2 regions of the Leeia sp. genome follow, and region 2 is predicted to be linked to the other one. Evidence: predicted binding sites of a transcription regulator. Region 2 holds the regulator's gene; the other holds the start of a gene.

Region 1 (7,677 bases), on a different contig from region 2:
CGCGGCTACGGGAACGCTGGGCACGGCAGGCGGCCACCATTGAAAAAGCCCGTGGCCAGCTGCTTGACGGCAAGTCACCGGGGAGCAAACCCGGCAAACCCCAGCCAGAGAGCCTGCAGCCGCAACCGGAAACCCCGGCGCTGGATAACCTGCCGGCCCGCAAGGCCCTGCGCGAAGCCCGCAAAGCAAAGGAAGCACAAAAGACAGAAGCGGATGCAGAAGGACAACGAGGCCGCGAGGGCGGTGGCCGGCGCGGGCGCGATGGCGGTGGCTCCGACCGCGGGGGTCGTGATGGGGGAGGGCACGGCGGCAAAGGCAAAGGCTGAGCCGTCGGCAGCAAACAAAACGCCCCGGCGCAAACCGGGGCGTTTTGTCATCCTGTAACCGCGTACTTACAGGCTGTAGTACATCTGGAATTCCACCGGGTGGGTGGTCATCCGGGTCTTGTTCACTTCTTCCATCTTCAGCTCAATGTAAGCGTCGATGAAGTCGTTGCTGAACACACCGCCACGGGTCAGGAACTCGCGGTCAGCATCCAGCGCGGCCAGTGCTTCTTCCAGGCTGGCGCACACGGTCGGGATCAGCTTGTCTTCTTCCGGCGGCAGGTCGTACAGGTTCTTGTCTGCCGGATCGCCCGGGTGAATCTTGTTCTGGATACCGTCCAGACCCGCCATCATCAGTGCGGCAAAGCACAGGTACGGGTTGGCCAGCGGATCCGGGAAGCGGGTCTCGATACGGCGCGCCTTGTCGGAAGCCACGTGCGGAATACGGATGGAGGCCGAACGGTTCTTGGCCGAGTAAGCCAGCTTCACCGGTGCTTCGTAATGCGGCACCAGGCGCTTGTAGGAGTTGGTACCCGGGTTGGTGATGGCATTCAGGGCCTTAGCGTGCTTGATGATACCGCCGATGTAGTACAGGGCCATCTCGGACAGACCGGCGTAGCCATTACCGGCAAACAGGTTCTTGCCATCCTTCCAGATGGACTGGTGCACGTGCATGCCCGAACCATTGTCACCCACGATCGGCTTCGGCATGAAGGTGGCCGTCTTGCCGTACTGGTGCGCCACGTTGTGCACCACGTACTTCAGTACCTGAGTCCAGTCGGCACGTTCCACCAGGGTGGAGAACTTGGTGCCGATTTCGCACTGACCGGCGTTGGCCACTTCATGGTGGAACACTTCCACCGGAATGCCCAGCTCTTCCAGAATCAGCACCATTTGCGCACGGATGTCGTGCAGGGCATCCACCGGCGGTACCGGGAAGTAGCCGCCCTTCACGCCCGGACGGTGGCCCATATTGCCACCCTCGTACTTCTTGGCAGAAGACCAGGAGGCCTCTTCCGATTCGATCTCGACAAAGCAGCCGGACATGTCCACGTTCCAGCGCACGCTGTCGAAAATGAAGAATTCAGGTTCCGGGCCAAAGTAGGCGGTATCACCAATGCCGGAGGCCTTCAGGTAGGCTTCAGCACGCTTGGCGATGGAGCGCGGGTCACGGTCATAACCCTTGCCGTCGGCCGGTTCGATCACGTCGCAGGTCAGGAACACGGTCGGTTCGTCGAAGAACGGGTCCAGCTTGGCGGTATTCGGGTCCGGCAGCAGCAGCATGTCGGAAGCCTGAATGCCCTTCCAGCCACCAATCGAAGAACCATCAAACGCGTGTCCGCGCTCGAACCACTCGTCGTCCACCACGTGGGACGGCACGGTCACGTGCTGTTCTTTACCCTTGGTATCGGTAAAACGCAGGTCGACGAATTTGACGTCGTTTTCCTTGATCAGCTTCAGTACATCGGCGATGGCCATTGCAGTCTCCTGATGGATGTCTTTTGGTTGAATGCCTCATGCGCCTTTTTTCAGGGCGCCGGGTAACGGCAGACTATGTAGCATGAAGCATGCCAGCCTTTTTTCACCATCCGGGTGCGTTCCAGCCAGCACAACCTCCACGAACCGCACCATGATAGTGCAACCCTCTTGAAAATGCACAACCATGGTGCGCCATGCAAGTCGGCTGCTGCCATCTGGCACTCATGCGATAATGTGCGCCTGTTTGATGACTCAAGGATGACTGACCGATGAGCGAAGCCAACGACATCCTGTTGCGCGCCAAATCGCGCGGCGCACAGCTGGGCCTGCCTTATGCAGGCGCCCTGCAGCCGGACGAAGCCCATGCCCTGCTGCAACACAATCCCCACATCAAACTGGTCGATGTCCGCTCTGCCGCCGAATGGGCGTTGGTCGGCCGCGTGCCGGGTGCCATCGAAATCGAATTCAAAACCTGGCCGGGCATGCAGCCCAACCCCAACTTTCTGGCCCAGCTGAAGGCTCAGGTCGATCCCGAATCAGTGGTGCTGTTTCTGTGCCGCACCGGCGCCCGCTCACATGATGCCGCCGCGCAAGCCCAGCAGGCTGGCTACAGCGCCAGCTACAACGTGCTGGAAGGCTTCGAGGGCGACAAGGACGGCAACGGTCACCGGGGGAACGTCTCCGGCTGGAAGGCCCGCAAACTACCATGGATGCAGGGGTAAGCATGATGGACCGCTACGCGGTAATCGGCAATCCGATTGCCCACAGCAAATCGCCGCGCATTCACGCTGCCTTTGCAGCGGCCGAACAGCAGGCACTCCACTACGAGGCCCTGCTTGCCCCGCTGGATGGCTTTGTGGTGACGGTTGACACCTTCCGCCAGCAAGACGGGCGTGGTCTGAATGTCACCGTACCGTTCAAGCTGGAAGCATTTGACTACGCCCGCCAGCACGGCACGCTGACAGCCCGTGCTGAGCTAGCAGGCGCCGTCAACACCTTGCGTTTCGACGGCGTGCAGGTGCTGGGGGACAACACCGATGGTGTCGGCCTGGTGCATGACCTGCAACACAACCTGGCCTGTCCGCTCAGTGGCAAACGCGTGTTGCTGCTCGGCGCAGGTGGTGCTGCTCGGGGCGCCCTGCTCCCGCTATGGCAGGCCCAGCCCTCTGCACTGTGGATTGCCAACCGTACTGCCGACAAAGCGGTGCAGCTGGCCCGATTGCTGAATCAGCCCGCCGTTGAGGGATGTGGCTATCCAGATCTCGATGGTCAGCGTTTTGATGTGGTCATCAATGCCTCGTCCAGCAGTCTGGGCGCAGAAACCCTGCCCTTGCCAGCCGGGCTGTTTGCCCCGGATGCACTGGCCTATGACATGATGTACGCTGACACCCCGACCGCCTTTCTGCAACAAGCGCGCAGTCTGGGGGCCAGCCGTATTGCCGATGGCCTCGGCATGCTGCTGGAACAGGCGGCTGAAGCCTTTCTGCTGTGGCGGGGCGTACGGCCTGATACGGCACCGGTCCGCAGCCTGCTGCGACCCACCCCTCTGTGGATGAACTGATGGAACAGACGCTCAATACCGCGCCCTTGCCCCCCGCCACCCCGCCCCGCAAACGTGGCTTCTGGTTCTGGACGAAGCGTATCCTGTGGTGGGGCTTTCTGCTGGCCATCGTGTACAACCTGTGGATTTTTCTGCACATCTGGTGGTGGGTAGACCACAATCCGGACAATACTGCCTTCATGCGCGAGCAGCTAGCCGAGATCCGTGAAGACAACCCCAACGCCGAGCTGCAGCATGAATGGGTTCCTTACGAGAAAATCTCCCGCAACCTGAAAGCCGCGCTGATTGCCTCGGAAGACGCCAAGTTTGCCGACCATAATGGCTTCGACATTGAAGGCATCAAGCTGGCCTTCCAGAAAAACCTCAAGCAAGGCAAGATCGTGGCGGGCGGCTCCACCATCAGCCAGCAGCTGGCGAAGAACCTGTTCCTGTCCTCCAAGCGCACCCCTTGGCGCAAGGCGGAAGAAGCCTTGATCACCGTGATGTTGGAACAGATGATGAGCAAGGAACGGATCTTCGAGATCTACCTGAACAGCATCGAGTGGGGGGAAGGGGTGTTTGGAGCGGAGGCCGCCGCCAGGCACTACTATGGCCGCAGCGCCAGCAGCCTGAGTGCAGGCCAGGCCGCCAAACTGGCGGCCATGGTTCCCAACCCGCGTTACTTTGACAAAAACCGGCGCGACCGCAAGCTGCTGCGCAAGACCGGCATCATCCTGCGGCGCATGGGATCATCCGAGCTCCCCGATTAAGCGGCCTGCGGTGTGCGTCGATGCGACGCCACCGCAGTGCACGGGCTCAGCGAGCCGTCGCCGGTTGCAGCACAATCACCGCCATGCCCAGCAGGGCAATGCCTGCCCCCAGCCAGTCCCACCGCGTTAATGGTACTTGCTCCACCCAGCGTAACCACAGCAACGCCACCATGATGTACATGCCGCCATACGGCGCATAGGTCCGCCCCGCTGCCGTCGGGTGCCAGGTCAGTAGCCAGGCGAACAGCGACAGCGAGAGCGCCGCCGGTAACAGTAACCAGATGCTCCGCCCCTGCCGTAACACCAGCCACGGCAAATAGCAGCCTACCACCTCTGCCAGGGCCGTTACGGCAAACAGGGCTGCGGCTTTCAGCAAAACCATGCCGCACAACCCGTCCGGAATGGCCGCCGCAACCTACCGGCCTGCCATGGTGGGTGCTGCCGGATCTGAGTCGTCAGCCACCTCTACCGCCGGGGCAACAGGCTCGGGCAATGCGGCAGGGGTAACCGGATGCAGCCACGGCAAGAAGACCTGCTGCCAGGCCCAGCGCGGCTGATCATCGCCATCCACCCCCGTCTCCGGCCATTCATCCTGCTCAGGCATGCGCAAGGTACCGAACAGCCAGTCATAGAAGGGGAAGAACTGGGCATAGTTCCGGTTGTGGTACGCCACCGAGCGGCCATGATGGATGCGATGCATCTGTGGCCCCACCAATACGGCGGTCAGCCAGCCCATCGACCAGCGCAGTTGCGCATGAGTAAAGAAAAACCAGACCCAGAACAGGATAATGGCCCCAAAGTAAGGCAGCATGCCGCCGCCCAAGATCAGGTAGGTGGGGAAGTGGGCCAGTACCATACCCACCACCCCCGCGCCCAGACTATGCCGGACCGAGGTAGAGGCATCCATATTGTTATCATTGTGATGTACCCGGTGCAACACCCAGAGCGGGGCAAACTCATGCTGCGCCCGGTGCGCCCAGTAGTGGAAAAAGTCGTACACCGCGGTATACAGCAAGGTGGCCCACAGCACATTCTGCCAGCTGCCGGGATGACCTGGCGTCCAGCCCGGCAACAGCCGTCCGATCAGGCCATGTTCGGGCATGGCGGCTTCCACCCGGTCCAGAGCCAATCCCACCACAGCGAGGCCGATCATGTTCAGCGCAAAAACCAGCAGGTTATAGCCACGGTGCAGGAGGCCACGCAATGGTGCCCCTTCCAGCAACATGAACAGGGCGACAACCAGCGCCGTCCACTTCACGGCCCCACCCGTACCCAGCAGTACATCCTTGATCCAGTCCCAGACCTGTTGCATGCCCGCTCCTTCGTTACCCCCTGCGGGGCTCAATTCACTTCACTGGTATGCTGTTGCAACTGTTGTGGCTGGCTCACGCCGCCTTGGGCGAGCCGTGACCACTCTTGCAGCAGCACAACGGTGACACGTCGCACTTCGGCGCTTTCCAGCATGTCCCAATGGTCGCCATGCACCAGCTTCACACGCCCGTCCTGAGCAGCGACCCGCTCAAGCCAGTACTGGCGCGCCTCATGCAGCTCAGGACGAGACTTGCCCCCCATCGCCTGCACCAAGACCACCCGCACAGGGCAGGCAGGCGCAACATAGTCGCGCATGGTCAGCAAATGATGGTTATAGATGCGGAAGTACTGTTCGATCTGCTGATCATCAATCCCAGGATACATGCCATTGAATTTGACCAGCTTGCTGCGGAAGACTTCCAGACTCACGGTTTCTACGGCAGCGCGGTCCTCCGCCTGCGCCAGCCCCTGGGTATCCAGCAGCAACACCGTCACATCGCGCTTACCGGTTTGGGCCAGCTGGCACGCCATCTGATAGGCAATCAGGCCGCCATAGGACAGGCCCGTCAGGATCAAAGGCTGATCCGTCAGCCCCCCCAGCATCTCCAGATAGGTGTCCGCCATGGCTTCAACGGTGGGCAAGAAAGCCCCTCCCACTTCTACGCCAGGGGACTGTATGCCATAGACGCCGTACGATTCCGGCAAGGCCTTGGCCAGAGACAGATAACAGAACGCCGTGCCGCCTGCCGGATGAATGCAAACCAGCTTGGGTCCTGCAGCGCCAGTCCGGAACGTAATCAGGCTGCTGGCGGCAACGGCGGTCTCTGCCGCCCGCAGCCGCCCGCCTTGCGCCTCAATGGTCGGGTGCAACAGGATATCTCGCAGCGGCAGGCTCTTGCCGAACCGGGCCTCGATGGCATGCGACAGCTTGATGGCGGACACCGAAGTGCCGCCAATATCAAAGAAATTGTCGCGGATGCCAATATGGGGCTGCAGCAGCAGCGACCGCCAGATTTCGTACAAACCAAACTCCACATGGTCACGCGGGCTGGCCAGGTTGACTTGCTTGCTGGCCGAGGCTTTGATCAGCGCCAGCACCTTCGCCCGGTCCAGCTTGCCATTACTGCTCATGGGCAGTTCCGCCACCGTCGCCATCAGACTGGGCACCATATGCGCGGGTACACGCTGGGCCAGGCGGCTACGCCACTCCACCGGCGAGTGGCTACCTGCTTCGCCCTGGGCCACGATTGCCGCCAGCAACTGGACTTCACCCGCAGCATCCTGCTCGGTCAGCACCACCGCCTCCCGCACTAATGGATCGGCCCGCAGTGCAGCCTCAACCTCACCCAGCTCGATGCGGTAGCCGCGCACCTTGACCTGATTGTCCTGCCGCCCGAGAAACTCGATATGACCATCTGGCAGGTAGCGCGCGTAATCGCCCGTTCGGTACATGCGGGCACCGGCTTCGCCAGCAAAGGGGTCCTTCACAAATGCCGCCGCCGTTTGTACTTCATCCCCCAGATACCCCAGCGCCAGTCCGCGTCCCGCGATATGAATTTCTCCTGCAACGCCAACGGGCACCGGGTTTTGCCAGGCATCGAGCAAATAGACTTGGGTATTGTCCAGTGGGCGCCCAATCGGGCAGCGTCGATCCAGCGCCTGCACGGGGTGATAGGCACAGCTGTAAACGGTGGTCTCGGTCGGACCATAGCCATTCAGGATCTGCAAACCCGGCAACGCCTGCTGCATCCGGTACAATCCCACTTCGGAAAGCGGCTCCACCCCAACCAGCAACTGGCTGAGAGACAGGCCCTGCAGGCGTGCCTCGGGGGCCTCCATGATCCAGCGTACGAATGCCGGTGGCAAATAGGCTTGCTGTATCCGTTGCAGCCGCATCCAGTCCAGCAGCAGTGCCGGATCCGTGCGCACCGCTTCCGGCACCAGATGCAGGCAGCCTCCGCTCATGAGGGGCAGCATGATTTCATGCACCGACACATCAAAGCCAATGCTGGACCATAATGACCCTGCCAGCCCCGGCGGGCTCCCAATACGGCGTAGCCAATGGTCCAGCAGGTTGACCACTGCCCGATGAGGCACCACCACACCTTTCGGTCGTCCAGTTGAACCCGAAGTGTAGATGACGTACGCAGGCTGCTCGGGTTGCACAGGGTCACCAAGCGCATGCTCGCAGGGCGTGGTGGCCAGCAGCTCAGGTAACAACGTCCCACCCAAGGCAGGCCCTTGTTCCTCCTGC
Region 2 (7,677 bases):
GCACGGGTGTGGGAGTCTGCGGGCGGCTATGCCCCGACCATCGGCATTCTCGGCGCGGTGATGGGCCTGATCCACGTGATGGAAAACCTGTCGGACCCGTCCAAACTGGGCGCGGGCATTGCCGTTGCCTTCGTGGCGACCATCTATGGCGTCGGCTCGGCCAACCTGTTGTTCCTGCCCATCGCCAACAAACTGAAGCAGCTGGTGCAGGAAGAAAGCGTACAGCGGGAAATGTATATTGAAGGGCTGTGCGCCATTGCCAATGGCGAGAACCCGCGCATCATTGAGGCCAAGCTGCGCGGCTACCTCGGCAGCCCCCGCTGAGTGGCCGACCTCCAGCACACCGTCGTCAGTGGCCCCAGCGGCGGATCATCGGGTGAGACAAGCCCATATGATCCAGCAGGCGGGCGACCATGAAATCCACCAGGTCCTCAATCGTTTTGGGATGATGGTAGAAGCCCGGGGCCGGTGGCATGATCACCACCCCCAGCCGCGCCAGCTTCAGCATGTTTTCCAGATGAATGGCAGAGAGCGGCGCTTCACGTGGCAGCAGGATCAGCTTGCGCTGCTCCTTGATCATCACATCCGCCGCACGTTCAATCAGGTTATCACTGCTGCCCATGGCAATGGCCGCCAGTGTGCCCATGCTGCACGGGCACACCACCATGGCGTCCGCCGGGTTGGAGCCACTGGCCACCGGGGCAAACCACTCCTCCCGCCCGAAGACCTGCAGCAAGGCCTCATCTACCGCATAGCGCTGTCGCAGCCAGTCCGCCAGCTCCGCAGCCCGCCCCGGGACCGCCAGGTCGGGCAGCTCTTGCCGCAGCACCACCTGGGCAGCCTGTGAGGTCAGGACGTACTGGCGGACCTTTAGCTCGGCCAGGCATTCAATCAGTCGCAGTGCATACGGCATGCCGGACGCACCGGTCAGCGCAACACAAACGGTATAGGGCGGCTGCGGGTCAGGGTTTGGGTTCGCCATTGCCAGGAATCACAATCAGGTTATCGGCCCCATTCGGGGCAGGCGCAGGGGGTGTTGCCGGTTTGGCAGGTGTCAGTTGCGGTTTGCTCGGCGCAAGGGGCGCTTTGGGTGCAGGCACCGGGGTCAAGGGCTTGCGGGGTACCACGGTCAACCCCGTATCATCCGAGGCACCCGGCGCGTTGGGGCTGACCGGTCGCATCGGACACAGCTTCTCGGCAAAGGCATCCCCTATCGAATCCGGCACAATCGGATGAGGATCGGTTTCACTGGCGGGCAATTGATCCAGCAAGCGTCCTTGCCCATCATATAGCAGCCAGTTCAGCTGCAGAATGGTGTGCACCTTGCACTGAATACGCTCGCGAAACAAGGCGGTCACCACGCTGCCCTTGGCAGTTTCCACCGGTGTGGCAAACTGCACCCGCCGCCAGTAGCTGACCTCATCCAGCTCGAACACCAGCTTGCTGGCATCAAAACTGTGTATCGCGGTATCGCCCCCCACCGGCAGCCGCTGCCAGTCCGCCGCTTGGGCGGAAGTCGTCAGTCCAGCCAGCACCATGGCCGTAAGCAGGGTCTTGCAGCGTGCCAAGCCATGGGCAACCATCACAGGCCCCTAGAGCAAACGGCTATCGTGCAGCTCCCGATGCCGCACCAGTACGGTCTGCTGGGCACGGAACCAGGCCCCCAGCATTTCCACCAGATAGACCGAGCGATGCTGACCACCGGTACAACCCACTGCCACCGTCAGGTAGCTGCGATTCTCTTCACGATAGGCGGGCAGCCATTTCTCGACCAGCGACCGGATGTCTTCATACATGGTCTGCACCGCAGGCGCGGCCTGCAGAAACGCCGCGACGGGCTGGTCCTTGCCGGTCAGCGGGCGCAATTGCGGATCGTAATGCGGGTTGGGCAAGGCGCGGGCATCGAACACCAGATCAGCATCCAGCGGAATACCATGTTTGAAGCCAAAGGACTGGAAGACCAGCGTCAACTGCTCGCTGCGCGACACGCCCACCAGCAGCTTGATCCAGGCCCGCAAGGTATTGGCCTGCATGTCACTGGTGTCAATGTGGTGGGCAAAATCCACCACATCAGACAGCTCTTCGCGCTCCAGTTCAATGCACTCGGCCACGGTACGCTGCCCTTCCGACAGCGGGTGCCGCCGCCGGGTTTCCGAAAAGCGTTTGACCAACGTCTCCGTGCGCGCCTCGAGAAACAGCAGGCGCACATCCAGCCCACCGATACGCAAAGCCTGCAAGTATTGCGGCAGGGATGAGACGCTGTGGCCACTGCGGACATCAATGCTGATCGCGGCGCGCTGGTAGCCTTGCGCCGCCAGAAACTCGGCCACTTGCGGCAGGAAATGCGCCGGCAGGTTGTCGATGCAGTAGTAACCGGAGTCCTCCAGCACCGCCAGCGCCACACTCTTGCCGGACCCTGACAGTCCAGACAGCAGTACCAGCTGGAAGTCCTTGTTCTGCAGCTCGACCACGCTTACTCCCCTCCCGCTTCCAGCAGGCGCTGCTGCCGTTCGATGAATTCACGGGTGCTGTCAATGCCCCGCAATTGCAGGATATAGGCACGCACGGCGGTTTCCACCAGTACCGCCAGGTTACGCCCGGCCGCCACCGGCAGCACCACCTTGCGCACCGGCACATCCAGCACATCCTGCGTCTGTGCGTCCATTTCCAGCCGGTCCAGCGCGGCCAGGTTTTCACCGCTGGCTTTTTGCAGATGGATGATCAGCTTGAGGGTCTTGCGCGGGCGGATGGCGGTTTCACCAAACACGGTACGGATATTGAGGATGCCGAGACCGCGTACCTCCAGAAAATCCTTGAGCAGCTGCGGGCAGCGCCCTTCCAGCAGCTCCGGCGCCACCCGGTAGACCTCGACAATGTCATCCGCCACCAGACCATGGCCGCGACTGATCAGATCCAGCGCCAGCTCGCTCTTGCCCATGGCCGATTCACCGGTGATCAGCACACCCACTTCAAGCACATCCAGGAATACGCCGTGCAGGGTCGTCGACACCGCCAGGGCTTTGGCCAGATAGGCCCGCAAGACATCCATCAGGTAGGGGCTGTGCTCCGGGGAGGACAGCAACGGGATCTGATGCTTTTCGCAGAATTCGATCAGGATGGGCGGTACCTGTTCGCCATTGGCGACGATCATGGCCGCCATCGGGTTGGCAAACAAGCGGGTAATGGAAGCATGCAGCGAGGGAAAGTTCAAGCTGCGCAGATAGTTCATCTCCGCCAGACCCAGCACCTGGATGCGGTTGGGGTGAATGAAGTTCAGGTGGCCTACCAGGGCCAGCGAAGCACGGTCTACGTCGTCATTCGACAGGCTGCTATCGGTGGCGGAGCGCCCCGCAACCCAGCTGAGATCGAGCTTCTCACGATTGTCGTCATACAGTTGGGCAACGCTGATACGAGGCATGGATCATTCCTGTCCACTGAGCATGCGGTAAACCTGGTCCGGGTCCGCCGACTGCAGCAATTGCTCGCGCAGCGCACGGCTACAGAACAGCTCAGCCAGCTCGCCCAGGATCTGCAAATGCAGCTCGCTGGCATGATCCGGCACCAGCAGCACAAACAGCAGTTGCACCGGCTTGCCATCCGGAGCATCGAACGGGATGGCCGCCTTCAGACGCACGAAAATGCCGACCGCCTCTTTCAGACCCTTGATCCGTCCATGCGGAATGGCCACACCTTGTCCAAGACCGGTTGACCCCAGTTTTTCCCGGTCAAACAGGCTGTCTGTCACCTTGCTGCGGGCAATCTGGTAGTCATTCTCGGCCAGCAGGCCAACCTGCTCAAACACCCGCTTCTTGCTGCTGACATCCAGATCCAGCACAACATGGCCGGGACGCAATATCTTGTGTAAAAAACTCATGAATTAGGCTCGCCAGTGGGCGGCACGCTCCACCTCGGGAGGGCATCCCCCTCGGGTACGGTGCAAAACAAAACGGCGAGGCAGGGAACCCCTGCCTCGCCGTGGCATTGTACTCCTGTTTGCACCGCTTCGGCGCGACGCTTATTCAGCCGCCTCACCATGGAGATGCTTCAACGAACCGCCATCATGGCGACGATCAGCCCGCTTTTCCTTGTGTTTCAGGACCTGACGGTCCAGCTTGTCGATCAGGGCGTCAATGGCTGCGTACAGATCACTGTCGCTTGATTCGGCAAAGATGTCGTTACCGCGCACATGGAGCGTGGCCTCCACTTTCTGGACCAGTTTGTCCACCGACATGATCACATTCACGTCCAGCACATGATCAAAGTGGCGCGTCACCCGCGTCAGCTTGGAGGTCATGTATTCCCGGATGGCCGGGGTGATCTCAAGATGGTGTCCGCTCATGGTCAGATTCATGGTTTACCTCCTGGGGAAAACTCGGGTCAGACACCGCTCAACCGGCTCTGCCCTATAGCGCCTTGCGCAGATTGACGGGTGCAATGTGCATCGCTTCACGGTATTTCGCCACCGTGCGGCGAGCAACCACTACCCCCTGATTTGCCAACATGTCCGACAACTGACTATCACTCAAGGGTCTGGCTGGGTCCTCCGCTTGTATCAATTGCTTGATCAGCGCCCGTATGGCTGTGGCCGAACAGGCACCACCGGTATCTGTCTCTAATCGACTGCCAAAGAAGTACTTGAGTTCAAAAATTCCGCGGGGGGACAGCAAATATTTCTGGTTGGTGACACGGGAGACAGTCGATTCGTGCAAGTCCAGCTCGTCTGCAATCTCGCGCAGCACCAAGGGGACCATGCCCACGTCACCATGCTCGAAGAAACGCCACTGCCGCTCAACGATGGCTCGCGATACCCGAAGAATGGTGGCAAAACGCTGCTGCACGTTTTTCACCATCCAGCGCGCCTCCTGCAGTTGCTCCTGCAAGCCCTTGCCGTCGGCACCGCGATGTTGGGTCAGGATACTGGCGTACAACTGGTTCACTTTCAGCTTGGGGACGGCATCGGCATTCAAATGCGCCACCCATTTACCTTTTTGCTTGACCACCACCACATCCGGCACCACATAGCGTGGTTTCTCCGTCGAAAAGGGGCGCCCCGGCTTCGGATCCAGGCTGCCGATCAGCTGTTGCACCTGCCGCAGCATGTCGTCATCGCACTGTAGCCGTCTCTTCAGTTTGGTATAGTCTCGCGCACCTAGCAAGTCCAGATGATCAAGTACCAAGGTCAGGGCCATCTGCCGTACGTCGGAATCCGGCAGACGCAGCAGTTGCAGTTGCAGACATTCAGGCAATGCGCGGGCGGCGACTCCTGCGGGCTCACAATGCTGCACATAGCGCAGCGCGATGCGCCATTCCTCTTCGTCGACCTCCCATTCGTCCGGACCCAGGTCGATCAGCTCCTCCAGCCCGCCCAGCAGGTAGCCGTCCTCATCCAGCGCCTCCACGATCAGGCTGGCCAATACTGCATCGCGCTGGGGCAGCTTCATCTCCCCCAGCTGGGCCAGCAGATGCTCGCGCAGGGAGATGGACTCCGGCGTTTGCTGCATCCAGTCCCGCTCTTCATCCTCATCGTCCGGGCTGCCATTGCCCGCAGCGGCCCAGCTCAGCTCGCCCAGTGCCTCGCCTGCGGCTTGCCAGGCGTCATTCAGCTCGACCGAATCGCCTTCCGCCACAGGCTCCGCAACATCATCCGGCCCATCAGCCCGTTCCAGCATCGGGTTGAGTTCGATGAACTGATCGAGCTCCTGCTGCATGTCCAGCGTGGAGAGCTGCAGCAAGCGGATGGCCTGTTGCAGCTGCGGTGTCAGGGTCAGCTGTTGTGACAGCTTGAGTTGCAGGGTCGGTTTCATTGCTGCCCGCTACAGGGTGAAGCTTTCACCCAGATACACCTTGCGGACCGCCTCATTGGCAACCAGCTGCTCCGGGTGACCATCGGCCAGCACCTTGCCTTCGGCGATGATATAGGCCCGGTCGCAGATATCCAGCGTTTCACGCACCTTGTGGTCGGTGATCAGCACGCCAATGCCGCGATCCTTGAGAAAACCGATCATCCGCTGCACATCGGCCACGGCGATCGGGTCCACACCGTTGAACGGCTCATCCAGCAAGATGAACTTGGGGTTGCTGGCCAGTGCCCGCACGATCTCCACCCGTCGGCGCTCCCCCCCTGACAGGCTCTGTGGCATCTGGTCACGCAAGTGGGTCACGTGCAGCTCGCCAAGCAGGGTTTCCAGCCGTGCCATACGCTTCTTTTCGTTGGGCTCGTGCAGCTCCAGAATGGACAGCACGTTTTCCGCCACCGTCATGCGGCGGAAAATGGAAGCCTCCTGCGGCAAATAGCCCAGCCCGGCACGCGCCCGGCGGTGAATCGGCCAGTGGCGCATGTCCTTGTCGTCCAGATACACCGCCCCGCCATTGGCGGGCACCAGACCGATGATCATGTAGAAGCTGGTGGTTTTGCCTGCCCCATTGGGGCCCAGCAGACCGACCACCTCGCCACTCTCTACCGAGAGGCTGACATCATGCACCACGGTGCGTCCGCGGTAGCGTTTCTGCAATTGTTCTGCGCGCAGCTTGCTCATGAAATCATCATACCAGTATGCGGGCCCCTGCGCCCGGCTGTCATTGGGGTGCCGGAGCGGGCGTCGGGGTCGCAGCTGGCGCAGCGGGGCGCGGCTTCGGCGTAATGGTCACCGTGACCCGGCCGCCCCCTTCAGGGCTGGTGGTGGTACTGGCGCCGCCTTTGACGGAATATTGCTGCGTGACCGAGTCATAAAAGATGCTGGACCCTTTCACCTCATCCAGCCCCCGCTTCACCCGGGCGTTGCCCAGCAGTTGCAGCTGGTTCTTGGCGCTGTCGTACTCCATCCGGTCGCCATACCCTTCCACATACTCATCCACATTGTCCTGCTTCTGGCGGAACTGCACCGGCCGGCCCACGCCAACGGCTTTCATGTCGCCCACATCATTGGTGGTCACATCAATCCGCTCGGCCTGCACCCGCAGGGTGCCCTGCACGATCAGGACATTGCCAATAAACTGCCGGGTACCCTTGTTCATGTCCAGCGTCACGGTATCTGCCTGGATATTGATGGGTTTGTCCCGGTCAGCCGTCTCGGCGTGCGCCCATAGCGACAGCAACATCAGGCCACAGGCGGACGCCAGCCACCCCTTACTTCGCTTGTACATAATTTGCCCTCACATGATGTTTCAAGGTGATCTTGCGCGCCTGCTGATCCATCACCATCCCTACGGCATCCACCCTGCTGCTGCCCTGCACCAGCTGCAGCGGTGCTTCCGTCTGTGCCAGCTTGCGGTCTGTCCATACCGTCAGGTTGCGTGTGGTCAGGGTAATGGGAAGCTGCTTTTGCCAGGCGGCCTGGGTAATGATCACACCTTCATTGAAGATGACCCGCTTCTGGCTCCGGTCCAGCGTCGCCCGGCTGGCCACAATCACCAGCTGTGGCTGATTCGGCAGCATCTGCACCAGGCGCGCATCGCGCAGCTCGCTGCTGTCGGTATCCGGATAGTGCTCCAGATGCGCTGCGGTAAGGCGGTATTCCAGATTGCCGGCGGGTCCGTAGCGCTGGGCTTCAAACTGCTCAATGATGTAATCTGGGTCATGCCGGCTGCTGCCATCTCGTGCCGCGGCAGGCGCGTTGACCACGCGTTCGAGCCAGGCAGCCAGTCCGGACAGCAAGGCCAGCACCAGCACCAGAAACC

The links. Region 2 encodes sigma-54, which starts transcription at its own class of promoters, with help from an activator protein. Its sites were predicted from a motif close to CTGGCACGCTTCATGCTT; they were not measured.
Region 1: a site for sigma-54 is predicted at 1,881-1,898, ahead of glnA (glutamate--ammonia ligase). Genes of this name have one in related genera too.

What each region holds. Positions count from the first base shown of each region.
Region 1 covers NZ_JAYREC010000003.1:430,917-438,593, forward strand. The annotation lists gene ACE3O2_RS10890 (hypothetical protein) at 1-326, shown strand, start outside; gene glnA (glutamate--ammonia ligase) at 393-1,802, opposite strand; gene ACE3O2_RS10900 (rhodanese-like domain-containing protein) at 2,072-2,524, shown strand; gene aroE (shikimate dehydrogenase) at 2,527-3,363, shown strand; gene mtgA (monofunctional biosynthetic peptidoglycan transglycosylase) at 3,363-4,112, shown strand; gene ACE3O2_RS10915 (YnfA family protein) at 4,159-4,494, opposite strand; gene ACE3O2_RS10920 (sterol desaturase family protein) at 4,528-5,424, opposite strand; gene ACE3O2_RS10925 (amino acid adenylation domain-containing protein) at 5,454-7,677, opposite strand, start outside.
Region 2 covers NZ_JAYREC010000007.1:107,583-115,259, reverse strand. The annotation lists gene ACE3O2_RS16640 (flagellar motor protein) at 1-324, shown strand, start outside; gene ACE3O2_RS16635 (flavin prenyltransferase UbiX) at 350-982, opposite strand; gene ACE3O2_RS16630 (surface-adhesin E family protein) at 963-1,583, opposite strand; gene rapZ (RNase adapter RapZ) at 1,593-2,471, opposite strand; gene hprK (HPr(Ser) kinase/phosphatase) at 2,474-3,418, opposite strand; gene ACE3O2_RS16615 (PTS sugar transporter subunit IIA) at 3,422-3,874, opposite strand; gene hpf (ribosome hibernation-promoting factor, HPF/YfiA family) at 4,016-4,351, opposite strand; gene ACE3O2_RS16605 (RNA polymerase factor sigma-54) at 4,404-5,804, opposite strand; gene lptB (LPS export ABC transporter ATP-binding protein) at 5,814-6,536, opposite strand; gene lptA (lipopolysaccharide transport periplasmic protein LptA) at 6,577-7,143, opposite strand; gene lptC (LPS export ABC transporter periplasmic protein LptC) at 7,127-7,677, opposite strand, start outside.